Regions from separate parts of the Metabacillus flavus genome, predicted to be linked through region 2. Evidence: riboswitches for the same ligand, from Rfam matches in the RefSeq annotation. Region 2 holds a riboswitch; each other region holds the start of a gene.
The links. Region 2 has a riboswitch for thiamine pyrophosphate ahead of tenA (thiaminase II). Riboswitches for the same ligand answer to the same signal wherever they lie in the genome.

Region 1 (3,991 bases), 2.1 Mb from region 2:
CGCCAGCAGTGTTGGGAAGCAGAGAATAACGGTTCAAATCCAGCTTCTCCAGCAGGTTAGGCTGGGAGCTTTCAAATATATCCATTCTTCTAACCGCAAATGTTAATATTTCTGTTTCTGATTCTTCAATCGCCTTTTTTTGAACATCAAAATTGGGATATTTTCCAGTTCCAAGCAGCAGTCTTGATTGAAATGAAAGGGGTCCTATTTTCAGCATGTTATCCGCCTCCTACAAATGTAACGATCTCAAAATGATCTTCGTGTGCAACAGCTTCATCCTGATGGGCTTCCTTTTCCAGGATTTGTGCATTTTTTTCGATTACGATTGGTTTTCCATCAATATTCAAATGCTTGGCCAGTTGGGCAACCGAACGGATCGAATCCGGAATTTCCGTCCAGCTCCCATTAATTTTCACCTTCATTGCATTACCTCCCGATGGGTGCTGATTCTTTTGCGACTAAGTCCGCCATGGCCTTTCCGGAAGCAGGGCTTAACAGGATCCCATTGCGGTAATGGCCGGTACAAGCATAAAGTCCTTTCAGTTCATCATGTTCTTCGATGTAAGGGGCCCCTTTGGCACTTTGAGGCCGAAGCCCGCTCCATGCTTTTTCAAAGCCGGCTTGCGCAATCGCCGGTAAAATCCGCTTTGCTGTATCCATCAAATGCATCATCCCTGAAAGCGAAACATCCTTAGTAAAATCCCGTTCCTTCACTGTAGCCCCGACCAAGTATCTGCCGCCTCTTTTAGGAACGATATAAAAACCATTTTTATATAAAGGCTTGCTGATCAGTTTTTCTTTACTCAGCACACTGATCATTTCTCCTTTTACCGGATACGTTTCACTTGAAGGACTAAAAGGCTTTAAAAATGGAGTGCTCCATGCCCCCGCTGCAATAATTACCTTGCCACACTGGAAGATCTGGCCGTTCGCTCTCACTCCTGATGCTTTTCCGCTATCCAGCAATACCTCATCAACAGCGGCATGTTCAAATATCTTTGCTCCATTAAGAAGAGCAGAGTGCTCATACGCCTTCGCTAATGCTGGTGCGATGACGTGCCCATCCTTAGGGTAATAGGCTCCTCCTAGAACAGAATTTGATAGCAGCGGCTCTTTTTCTTTCATCTCATCCTTTGTCATAAGCTGCACAGGCTCTCCTGTTCTTGTCTGCCATGCCGCTGTTTTTTCAAGCTGAGCAAGCTCTTCGTCTGTTTCGGCTATTTTATAAATTCCTTTCTCCTCATAGCCAATGTCAATTCCTGAGACATCTCTTAATTCTTCTGCAAGTTCGGGGAACATCTCTCTGCTTTCCCTCGCTAGGTCAAACAGCGGATCATATTCATCCCATTCTGCCTGTACACCTAGAAGACCCGCTGCAGCACTTGAGCTTTCCTGGCCGGCTTTTCCTTTTTCAAAAATAGCTGCCTTGTATCCTTTTTTGGAAAGCTCGTATGCTATAGAACAGCCAATTACGCCGCCTCCAATTATACAGATGTCATATTCCTTCATAATCGCGCCTCCTTGCATGCCGTAATTGCATTCCTATATTCTTCTACTGCACTGATCGGGCTGCTGCTCTCCCAAATTCCGGACATGACTGCGAATCCAGCAATCTTTCCTTCTGACAAAGTTTGAATATGCATAGGTTTGATCCCTCCAATTACGAGGACATCAATGGAAAGCCTGCATGCCAGTCTCTTTGCTGATTCAATTCCCTTCGGCAGCAGGCCTTTTTTGCTTCCGGTTTCAAAGAGGTGTCCGAAAAGGACTGAATCTGCTCCTGACTTTTCAGCAATCATAGCTTCTTCGAGCGAATGAATCGATTGACCGGCATGAATGTCCGGAACTGCCGATTTGACCGCGGAAGGCGAAAGACTTTTATATCCCAGCTGCACCCTTGTCAATCCGACTGCCCAAGCAATATCTGCCCGGTCATTCATAATCAATTTCTCCGCGGGAATGCCTGACGCTATGAGAGATCGGACACCTTCATAAATATCCATAGCTGTTTTTTCTTTCTCCCTTATGTGGAGATAATCAATCTTTGAACCTGCGATTTTCATAAATCGGATGATCTCATCGAATCCAAGCTTTCCATTTGTAACGACGTGAAATTCCATCTGCTGTTTCCCTCCAATTTGAGAGCAGCAAAAAACCGCCCTCTGTAAGAGAAGCGGCTGCAATAAAACGCATTTGCATACCACTTCCCTTCGCCGGCATTATCCGGATCAGGTATTAAGGGTTAAAGCGAAATCGCTTCTCTCAGCCGCATCGGCACCCCCAGTGAAGGTTTTTTCCATCAAAAAAGCCCATTTCGCGTAAGGAAATGGGCTGAACATACATATATGAACAGTGCCGCTTCCCTACGCTAGTACGAACTAGATCAGGTTAAAGGGTCAAAAACTCATGTGTTTTCCTCTCAGCCGGACTACCGGCTCCCCTAGCAAACTTAAATATTGGTAATATTCTATTATTATACCACTACAGGAAAAATAATCAAAGAATCTGGAAATACAAACCGGCATGAGCGCTGCACCCCGGATTAAAGCATCCTTTGCATTCCGGACAAACAGAACTGCATTCCAAATAGTCATTGATCGTCAGTTCATTTCCGCACTTTCCGCATAATACGGCTTTCTCATCAAACATTCCGGCTGGCCAGACCTGTGCCTTATGATCTGCATGTTCCGCGTGGCATAGGTGACAAGGATAATACTCCTTGCAGCACCAGAATTTGATCGCAATGATATCAAGCGGACTATGGTAATGTGTACAGCGTGTTTCATTATCTACTAGAGAACCGATTACATTTACCGAATGATTCTTCATTAAAAAGGTCACCTCTTGTTTATCACTTTCCTTTCATCATATCTTAAATAATCTATCCTGAGACCAGTCATTTTCTGTTCACAGATGGGGCATAATAACATTTTTGTTACTTGGCATTGATTTTTTGTAATTAGCGATATTAATTAAAAGGCTCCCTTTCTATCAGCTTTGAAACAATTTCTTTTGGTACTTTTGCATACATATCACCCTTAACAAGTATAAGAGTTTTCTCATTAATCGTCTTTTCTAGAAAATTAACGACTTGGTCACTATTCCCAAAAGAATAATGCAATCCATTAAATCCGTGATCTAATGCGCGATTTGCCATCCACTTTGAGATGGGTCCGAGGGTAATTAGAACATCGATATCTGTCTTAGCAATAAATTCTCCGGCTCGCTCATGTATGATATAGTTCCAACTGCCTAAATCCGTAAAGCTGCTCAAGATCGCTACTTTTTTCTTATCTTTTCCTACAGCACTTAAAACTTTTAATGCAGCTTCTAATGACGTGGTATTTGAACTCCAGGTATCGTCTATTATCTTCGAGCCGTTCTTTCCATTAAAAAATTGAAGATGTTTATTTAATGGTTTAAACGTTCGTATTCTAGCTATGGACTTAGGGATACTTCCCCCTATATTTTTTACTGCAGCTACTGCAGCTAAGGCATTAAATACTTGATGTTCGCCAAAACCAGGAACAAATATAGGGTAATAGTGACCTTTATAATTTAATATAAAATCCATGCCATTATCCTTATATTTGAGATGGGAAGCTTTGAAGTGTGCATTTGAATGAATACCTATTGTTACTATTTTCCCTTTAAAATTTTCTAAATTTATTTTTTTACAATTCAAATCATCAGCATTAATGATCAATACTCCATTTTCACCAACAGCTCTTACCATTTCTCCTTTTGCATTAATATACTCTTCTTCCGTTTTGCAAAAGTTCAAATGGTGAGAACCTATATTTGTAATAACACCAATAGTTGGAGCGAAATATTCACTTGCATTCAAAATGTCTCCTGGTGCCCCAACCGCAGTCTCAAAAACAGCGGCATCAGTCTCATCATCAATGTTGAGGAGGTATTCAAGATGAGCGGTACGCGAATTATTACTTCTGCTCGTTGCCGCAACCTTTTTATCCTCTTCTAATATATG
Region 2 (3,991 bases):
AACGTTTTTGCGGCAATACCTGAGGACGGCACCGTTATTGGAACAGCCACACAGGAAGAGCTTCAGTTGGCCCAGGAATTGGAGTGCAGGCACCTCGCCCACATGCGTCTAATGGATTCAAACATCCAGATTCAGGGAGCTTCCTATAAGGAGCTGCTGCAGGAATACCTGGAATTTGAAACGAAATCCGCTGAGTTTTGGAAAACTATTTATAAAAGACTGGACGTTCCATGGGAATGGATCCTCCGGATTGATTTAGCCCACGGTTATATTTACGTGATTAACCCATTTGATGATGAAGTAGTTGATTAATTGATTGAGAAAAGGCCGGCCTCCTGTTGGAAGCCGGTTTTTTTTGCGGAGAGACTCTTAGCTCTTCTTTTAATCTTTCGTGGCAGGATAACAGAAACTTGGCTTTTTATCGGGTGCTCATGGCACACGGACACTCCGCTTTTTTATCGGACGTTCATGGCCTGATATCGCACACTCGGCTTTTTATCAGACACATGCGAGGGGATATCGCTCGCTCGCGCATGGATATCGGACACTCCGCTCTTTTTATCAGACACTCCCTTATCGGCGTCTCCACTCTTACTGCCCCTCAACAGCTGCCGCATCCGGCCATTGTTCCATCGTATAGGCCATTTCCCAAAATGCCAGTTCGTATTTGCAGCTGAGCGTAAAATGCCGGACCATTTTCTGGCGTTCTTTTTCAGATGCCTCCAGGGCCAGCTGATCCAGACGCTCAAGCTGTTCAAATACTAGTTCTTTGAACCATTCGCCTCCATAGGCCGCGATCCATTCCTGATAGATCGGTTCTTGAGGCTTGCACTCTTTCAATCTCTCGCCAATTTCATAGTAAATCCAATAGCATGGCAGGATACAGGCAATGATTTCGCCGAGGCTTCCATTGATGGCAGATCGGTACATATGGGATGTGTAGGCATATGCAGTTGGTGATGGTTCAAATGCCCGTTTTTCTTCTTCTGTAATGCCGAGCAGTGCTGAGAATTTCTCATGAAGTGATAATTCTGCTTCATAGGTTCCCTGAGCATGGAAGGCCATTCGCGCTGTTACATGAAGATCGTCCGCCTTTCCCCCTGCGAGCGCCTGAACTTTGGCAAAGTGGGATAAGTAATACGCATCCTGCATGACATAGTAACGAAAGTTTTCCAGCGGCAGTGTTCCATCGCCGATTCCTTTAACAAACGGGTGGTTGAAGTTTGCCTCCCAAATTGAATCGGCTGCTTTTCTTAACTGTTCTGTAAAAGATGACATCTCCGAATTCCCCCTGCTTTCTTTATGTAAAAATAAAAAACCGCTCTTAACGGATAAGAGCGGGAAAGATTATAAAAAAACAATCTTCCACTTCCCTCCGCTGGTTCAAACCAGATCAGGTTCCAAGGGTCCCGAAGATATTTCGGTCTCAGCCTATTCGTTAGGCTCCCCTAGTGGTGTGCGGTATTTTATTTTCCAGATTCATCATAACATCTACAGAAAAAAGTACAACTAATCCTTCACAATGGCTTCCGGCACTTCCTCCATCCATTGGTGCTCAATCATGATTTTCGCGCCTTCTTTGGCAAAGGAGAAAATATCTCTTGCGGCCAATGCCATTTTCAGCGGAAGGTCCGGACGGAGACTGAAGGTTGTACCAAGCGCATTGCTTGTTAATCCAAAGCTGCAAAGAAGGTTAACTAGATACATGATGAGCTTATCAGAATACGGACTCATTTTGGATTGAGTGATAACTGCACCTGGCAGCGCCGGAACAGAGATGCCGCTCTCCTGCAATACCTTTGCATATGATTGATACAAATCAATGGACAGCTCCTGCCCCTTTTGAAGGTATTTTCTTACATCGGAGTGCTGCACTCCTTTAGACAGCCCATTCATCAGCTGTGCACCGAAGTTATTATTTTCAATAATATGGTAGATAATGGACACTTCAGATGCGTTGAGGTGTCTTTTTCTAAAATGAAATCCAGACAGGTACTTTTCATCTACTACGTATTTTGGGTGATCCGGCATTTGAATAACTGGGGGAATCGTTCCGTTCCCTACTTGGAGCAAACAATTTGTACACATGCCAAACACTTTATTTGAGTGGGCGGAAGTCCTTGAAAAGAAGTCGTGTACATCATTTCTATAGGCCATTGTCAAATGTATGGCATTAAGAGCAATACCAAGCTTCATCAGCATCCGCAGAAACCGGATATAATAATATTGGTCGAACAGCCGATCCGCATTCCGGTTTACATCAGTCTCATCAAATCCTTCAGGAATACAAGCCCCCTCTTTTTGAAGCAGCTGAGTAATTTCTTTTACAAATTTCGTCTCTTCCTGATGTGCATACCGTAAGATGGACTGAATATCTTTTTGGGTGGTAACTTGAAGAGCATGCTCCATGATCCGGAGCACCATCGTCTTTTTCTGATAAGTGGACCATAAATTTGCATATTCGGATGAAGACATTGGTTTCATGCTGATTCCTCTTTTCAAAATAAATAGATACAGTTATTTTTCCAAAAAAAGAAGATAATATGAGGAAGTAAAAAAAGATGACCAGTAAAGGCCATCTGCACATTTATTTTTTTCGATTTTTTAAAGTTTTGGTTACCAGATTGATTGCTTTTTTTGTCTGTTCAGGATTCCTTCTCGCATAATCCACAACTTTTTTTAGGATGGACTGTTTACTATTCATAAGAAATCACCTTCCTTTGCCGGTTAGTATATCATATTGTTTTTTTAAAGCACTCCAATTTGCTTCATCAATGTGCCGCCGATTATGGTAAGTGCCACGACTAGCCATGGCGGCAGCTTCCAATAAACGAGAAAAGCAAAGGAGACAAGGGCCAGAGCAAAAGAGGCAGCTGAATCAACGGCACTTGTAAAAACAGGATCATACAAGGCGGCAAGCAGAATGCCAACCACCGCAGCATTTACTCCCATGAGGGCTGCCTGCACTCCCTTTTTTCCGCGGATGCTGCTCCAAAAAGGAAGAACTCCGATGACGAGCAAAAATGAAGGCAGAAACATAGCAGCGGTCGCGATTAAGGCTCCGGGAACATCAGAGATGATCGCACCGATATAACCAGCAAGTGTAAAAAGCGGGCCAGGAACTGCCTGTGCGGCCCCGTATCCGGCAAGAAACACATCCTGTGTCATCCAGCCTGCAGGAACTACCTCTTTTTCAAGCATCGGCAGGACGACATGACCGCCGCCGAATACGAGGGAACCGACACGGTAAAATACGTCAAATAAAGCGATATAGGTCCCTGGGAATGTCTGCCGGATAATGGGCAGGAGCACAAGCAGCAAAACAAACAATAAGAGTGAAGCTGCAGCTGTTTTTTTACCGATTGAAAGGACAAGCTTAGGCACGGCAGGAACTTCTTCTCTTTTATATAGCATATAACCCGCAGCAGCCGATCCTGCAATAATTGCAATCTGCCCCCATGCTGATGGAACGAAAAGGGCACCGATTGCAGCCAGAACAGCGATTGCGATCCGCGGTCTGTCCGGTGCAAGTGATTTCCCCATTCCCATCACAGCCTGCGCTACTACTGCTACCGCTGTAATTTTCAGTCCCATCAGCCAGCCTGCGTCATGAACATCCGTCCCCTTGAACAAGTATGCGCATAAGATCAGGATAAGGATAGAGGGCATGGTAAAACCGAACCATGATAGAAAACTCCCAACGAGGCCTCCCCGCAGCAGCCCGATGGAAAGGCCGACCTGACTGCTCGCAGGTCCCGGGAGAAACTGGCACAGCGCTACGATATCTGCATAAGACTGGTCATCCAGCCATTTTTTCTTTTTGACATACTCCTCCCGGAAATACCCTAAATGGGCAACTGGACCGCCAAAGGAGGTCCATCCGAGCTTAGAGGACACGAATAAAATCTCAAGCCAGGTTTTAATACGCGAATTCATCTAAAAGTCCTCCGTTATTATAATCAACCTTTATAGTAGCATGGACATGCTGGGA
Region 3 (3,991 bases), 2.1 Mb from region 2:
TTTTGAAGAAATATTTGATCAGCTTGGTTTAACACAAGAAGAATTTGAGCGTCTTGCTGCACATTTCGAAAAAGTGTATCAAAACAATCCATACATTGATGCGCAGCTGATGCAGCTTGGCGACAGAATGATGGCAATCGGTGATTTTGAAAGTGTGGATGAGCTTTCTGAGAAAGACGTTCAAGAAATGATCTCCATCTACGGTGAAATGATGGATCTGCTTAATTTGCAGGCGAAATACTACCTAGTCAAGGATGGCATTAAAAAAGAGCTCTCCTTGCAGACTATGATGAGTCTCAATGATGTTGATGGCGCAGACCTATTCGTCGAGCTTTATGATTTGGATAACAAACTGATTTTGGATATGACCTTAACTTCTGAAATGATTGGATCGGAATTAATTAAAGAAACGGGTCAGGACTTAGTAAAAACCTCTGAAACAGTTTCATCCATTAAAAATCAGACTGAAAAACCGGAAGCTACGGTTAAAGGTGCTAAAATGCCTAAGACAGCAGGATTCCATGCAAACTGGATGATTGCAGGAGCTTTTTTAATTGCAGTGTCCTTTTTCATCAGAAGAAAGCTGCGTGCATCTATTTGATGAAACATTTCCTTCCATTAGTAAAGAAGAAGCGTACGCTTCTTCTTTTTAGTGCCGTGATACTGTTTGCTGCCGGAGTTTTCTTAACTAGTACAAATGCGTTTAAATTAGCAAAAGCTTACTTTTTCTATGAACAGCAGAAAGCGGATTACCATGTCATCAAAACGGCGCCGGCTAAAGCAAGTGAGACAGAAGGCGCTAAACCTTCACCTTTATACGAAACAAGACCGGTAAAAGGTGAGAGGATGGGTGAATTGATCATCCCTAAACTAGAGGCAGTTCTGCCCATTTACCATGGGACGGATGAAGACGAGCTCGAAAAAGGAGTTGGGCATTTTGCTCAATCTGTCCTTCCTGGTGAAAAGGATAACTCTGTTTTATCAGGACACCGGGATACCGTCTTCAGACAGCTTGGAAAAGTAGGGGAGAACGATCTGCTTGTAGTGAAAACATCAGCTGGCACTTTTACTTATAAAGTTCGCAAGGTACGCATCGTAGATGAAAATGACCGTACGGTGATCGTACCTAAACCAAGGGCGACGCTAACTGTATCTACATGCTATCCGTTCGATTTTATTGGTTCAGCTCCAGAACGCTATGTTTTAATCGCAAATCTCATTAAAACAGAAAAACCGTAAGCCTCAATGGCTTGCGGTTTTTTTTGCATTGCTTTTAATTAGCACGGGTGAATTCATAATGACTAGCCAGATAGCAAGGGCAGCGACTATCCAAGTAGGGATCATCCAGGTTGCATTGTACACAAGTGAGTAAATGAAAACGGGAGTGCCCTTAGGTGCGTACGAGCCAAAAAAGACGATTCCGGATAAAACGTGTGAAGCAAGCCGAAGAGCTGAACCAAGCAAGGTTGCCGCCATAACAGCGGCCAGGCTGCTCCATTTATTTTGCTTCAATGCAGAGTGTACCCATCCTGCAAACAAGCCGCTCGTACCAGCAAGCATGAAAGGCAGCGGATAGTCCAAAATAGCCTGGGCAGGATGTACGATAAAAGCAGGTCCCAAAATTGGCTGGAGAATTCCGGTCAGAAGGCCTGTGAGCAATCCGCCTTTAAGACCCCACCTGAAGGACATAATAAATATTGGAATCATTCCAAATGACAGTGACCCGCCTTGAGGCATCTTGATGAAAAAACTTGAAAGCATGTCCAGCAACAGTGCCAGAGCAGTTAAAATTGCTGTTTCGGATAAGAATAGCAGTTTTTGGTTTTTCATATAGGCTCCTTTTACAGGCATCGACCAAAAGGAGAAAATAAAAAAGCAATGCGGAGAATGCTCTTGCTTCCACGCACTGCTTTAATCACGAAGTTAAACGATCAAGCCACATCCCTACGCAAGCATTAACTAACAGGTTCAAAGGGTTTAGAACATATTGTTCATTCTCAGCTGGAGGCTCCCCTAGTGGTCGTATACCGAATTATTTAATTATTTTTACTATACACTATGTCACAAATTTCGACAATAACAATTTTAATTTTTATAGAAGCATGACATTTAAGGGACGCTTATTTGGTAATATTGATTTGATTCCAATTAATCTGAAGGAGGGGGAGAATGAAACCATTTACGGAAAAGGCTATTCAAATAATAAAAAGCATTCCGGAGGGCCGGGTTATGACTTATGGACAAATTGCATTTGCAGCCGGAAGTCCGAGAGGAGCAAGACAGGTTGTAAGAGTTCTTCATACGATGAGCAGGAAATATAGTCTGCCTTGGCATAGAGTGATCAGTTCCAAAGGAGAACTATCCATTAAAGACCAGGATGTTCTTGAACAGCAGAAAAAAGCTTTATCTATAGAAGGAGTTGAAATCGAAACAGGGAATAAAATATCGCTTCAGAAATTTCAGCATCATATTCATGAGGAAATGTGAGAAATAGATTGTACTTTTAGAAGTATTGTGATATATTAATATTCGTCGCTGAAAACAGAAGAATTTTCCTCTAGAAAACATTGTTGAAAAAGATGTTGACTCTTGTCTAACAGCGTGATATATTATTAAAGCCGCTAACGAAGCGGTTACAAAAAATGATCTTTGAAAACTAAACAAATCGAAGTGCCAACGTTAATTCAAGAGCAACAAACAAGAGCTAGTCAAACTACTTTTTGGAGAGTTTGATCCTGGCTCAGGACGAACGCTGGCGGCGTGCCTAATACATGCAAGTCGAGCGGACCTCTTCGGAGGTCAGCGGCGGACGGGTGAGTAACACGTGGGCAACCTGCCTGTAAGACTGGGATAACTCCGGGAAACCGGAGCTAATACCGGATAACTTTTCGAACCGCATGGTTCGAAGATAAAAGACGGTTATGCTGTCACTTACAGATGGGCCCGCGGCGCATTAGCTAGTTGGTGAGGTAATGGCTCACCAAGGCGACGATGCGTAGCCGACCTGAGAGGGTGATCGGCCACACTGGGACTGAGACACGGCCCAGACTCCTACGGGAGGCAGCAGTAGGGAATCTTCCGCAATGGACGAAAGTCTGACGGAGCAACGCCGCGTGAGTGATGAAGGTTTTCGGATCGTAAAGCTCTGTTGTTAGGGAAGAACAAGTGCGGGAGTCACTGCCCGCGCCTTGACGGTACCTAACCAGAAAGCCACGGCTAACTACGTGCCAGCAGCCGCGGTAATACGTAGGTGGCAAGCGTTGTCCGGAATTATTGGGCGTAAAGCGCGCGCAGGCGGTCTTTTAAGTCTGATGTGAAAGCCCCCGGCTCAACCGGGGAGGGTCATTGGAAACTGGAGGACTTGAGTACAGAAGAGGAGAGTGGAATTCCACGTGTAGCGGTGAAATGCGTAGAGATGTGGAGGAACACCAGTGGCGAAGGCGACTCTCTGGTCTGTAACTGACGCTGAGGCGCGAAAGCGTGGGGAGCGAACAGGATTAGATACCCTGGTAGTCCACGCCGTAAACGATGAGTGCTAAGTGTTAGAGGGTTTCCGCCCTTTAGTGCTGCAGCTAACGCATTAAGCACTCCGCCTGGGGAGTACGGTCGCAAGACTGAAACTCAAAGGAATTGACGGGGGCCCGCACAAGCGGTGGAGCATGTGGTTTAATTCGAAGCAACGCGAAGAACCTTACCAGGTCTTGACATCCTCTGCCACTTCTAGAGATAGAAGGTTCCCCTTCGGGGGACAGAGTGACAGGTGGTGCATGGTTGTCGTCAGCTCGTGTCGTGAGATGTTGGGTTAAGTCCCGCAACGAGCGCAACCCTTGATCTTAGTTGCCAGCATTCAGTTGGGCACTCTAAGGTGACTGCCGGTGACAAACCGGAGGAAGGTGGGGATGACGTCAAATCATCATGCCCCTTATGACCTGGGCTACACACGTGCTACAATGGATGGTACAAAGGGCTGCAAAACCGCGAGGTTAAGCGA

Region 1: linked by a shared signal. The riboswitch ahead of J9317_RS16080 (thiamine phosphate synthase) and the one ahead of tenA (thiaminase II) in region 2 are both predicted to bind thiamine pyrophosphate.
Region 3: linked by a shared signal. The riboswitch ahead of thiT (energy-coupled thiamine transporter ThiT) and the one ahead of tenA (thiaminase II) in region 2 are both predicted to bind thiamine pyrophosphate.

What each region holds. Positions count from the first base shown of each region.
Region 1 covers NZ_JAGVRK010000001.1:3,131,271-3,135,261, forward strand. The annotation lists gene J9317_RS16065 (thiazole synthase) at 1-217, opposite strand, end outside; gene thiS (sulfur carrier protein ThiS) at 219-422, opposite strand; gene thiO (glycine oxidase ThiO) at 427-1,512, opposite strand; gene J9317_RS16080 (thiamine phosphate synthase) at 1,506-2,120, opposite strand; TPP riboswitch at 2,189-2,292, opposite strand; TPP riboswitch at 2,344-2,452, opposite strand; gene J9317_RS16085 (CHY zinc finger protein) at 2,497-2,829, opposite strand; gene J9317_RS16090 (Mur ligase family protein) at 2,969-3,991, opposite strand, start outside.
Region 2 covers NZ_JAGVRK010000001.1:984,682-988,672, reverse strand. The annotation lists gene J9317_RS05250 (hypothetical protein) at 1-312, shown strand, start outside; gene tenA (thiaminase II) at 592-1,278, opposite strand; TPP riboswitch at 1,354-1,460, opposite strand; gene J9317_RS05240 (DUF3231 family protein) at 1,510-2,484, opposite strand; gene chrA (chromate efflux transporter) at 2,749-3,936, opposite strand.
Region 3 covers NZ_JAGVRK010000001.1:3,066,776-3,070,766, reverse strand. The annotation lists gene J9317_RS15740 (processed acidic surface protein) at 1-601, shown strand, start outside; gene J9317_RS15735 (class D sortase) at 601-1,239, shown strand; gene thiT (energy-coupled thiamine transporter ThiT) at 1,243-1,830, opposite strand; TPP riboswitch at 1,925-2,025, opposite strand; gene J9317_RS15725 (MGMT family protein) at 2,170-2,487, shown strand; rRNA gene J9317_RS15720 (16S ribosomal RNA) at 2,718-3,991, shown strand, end outside.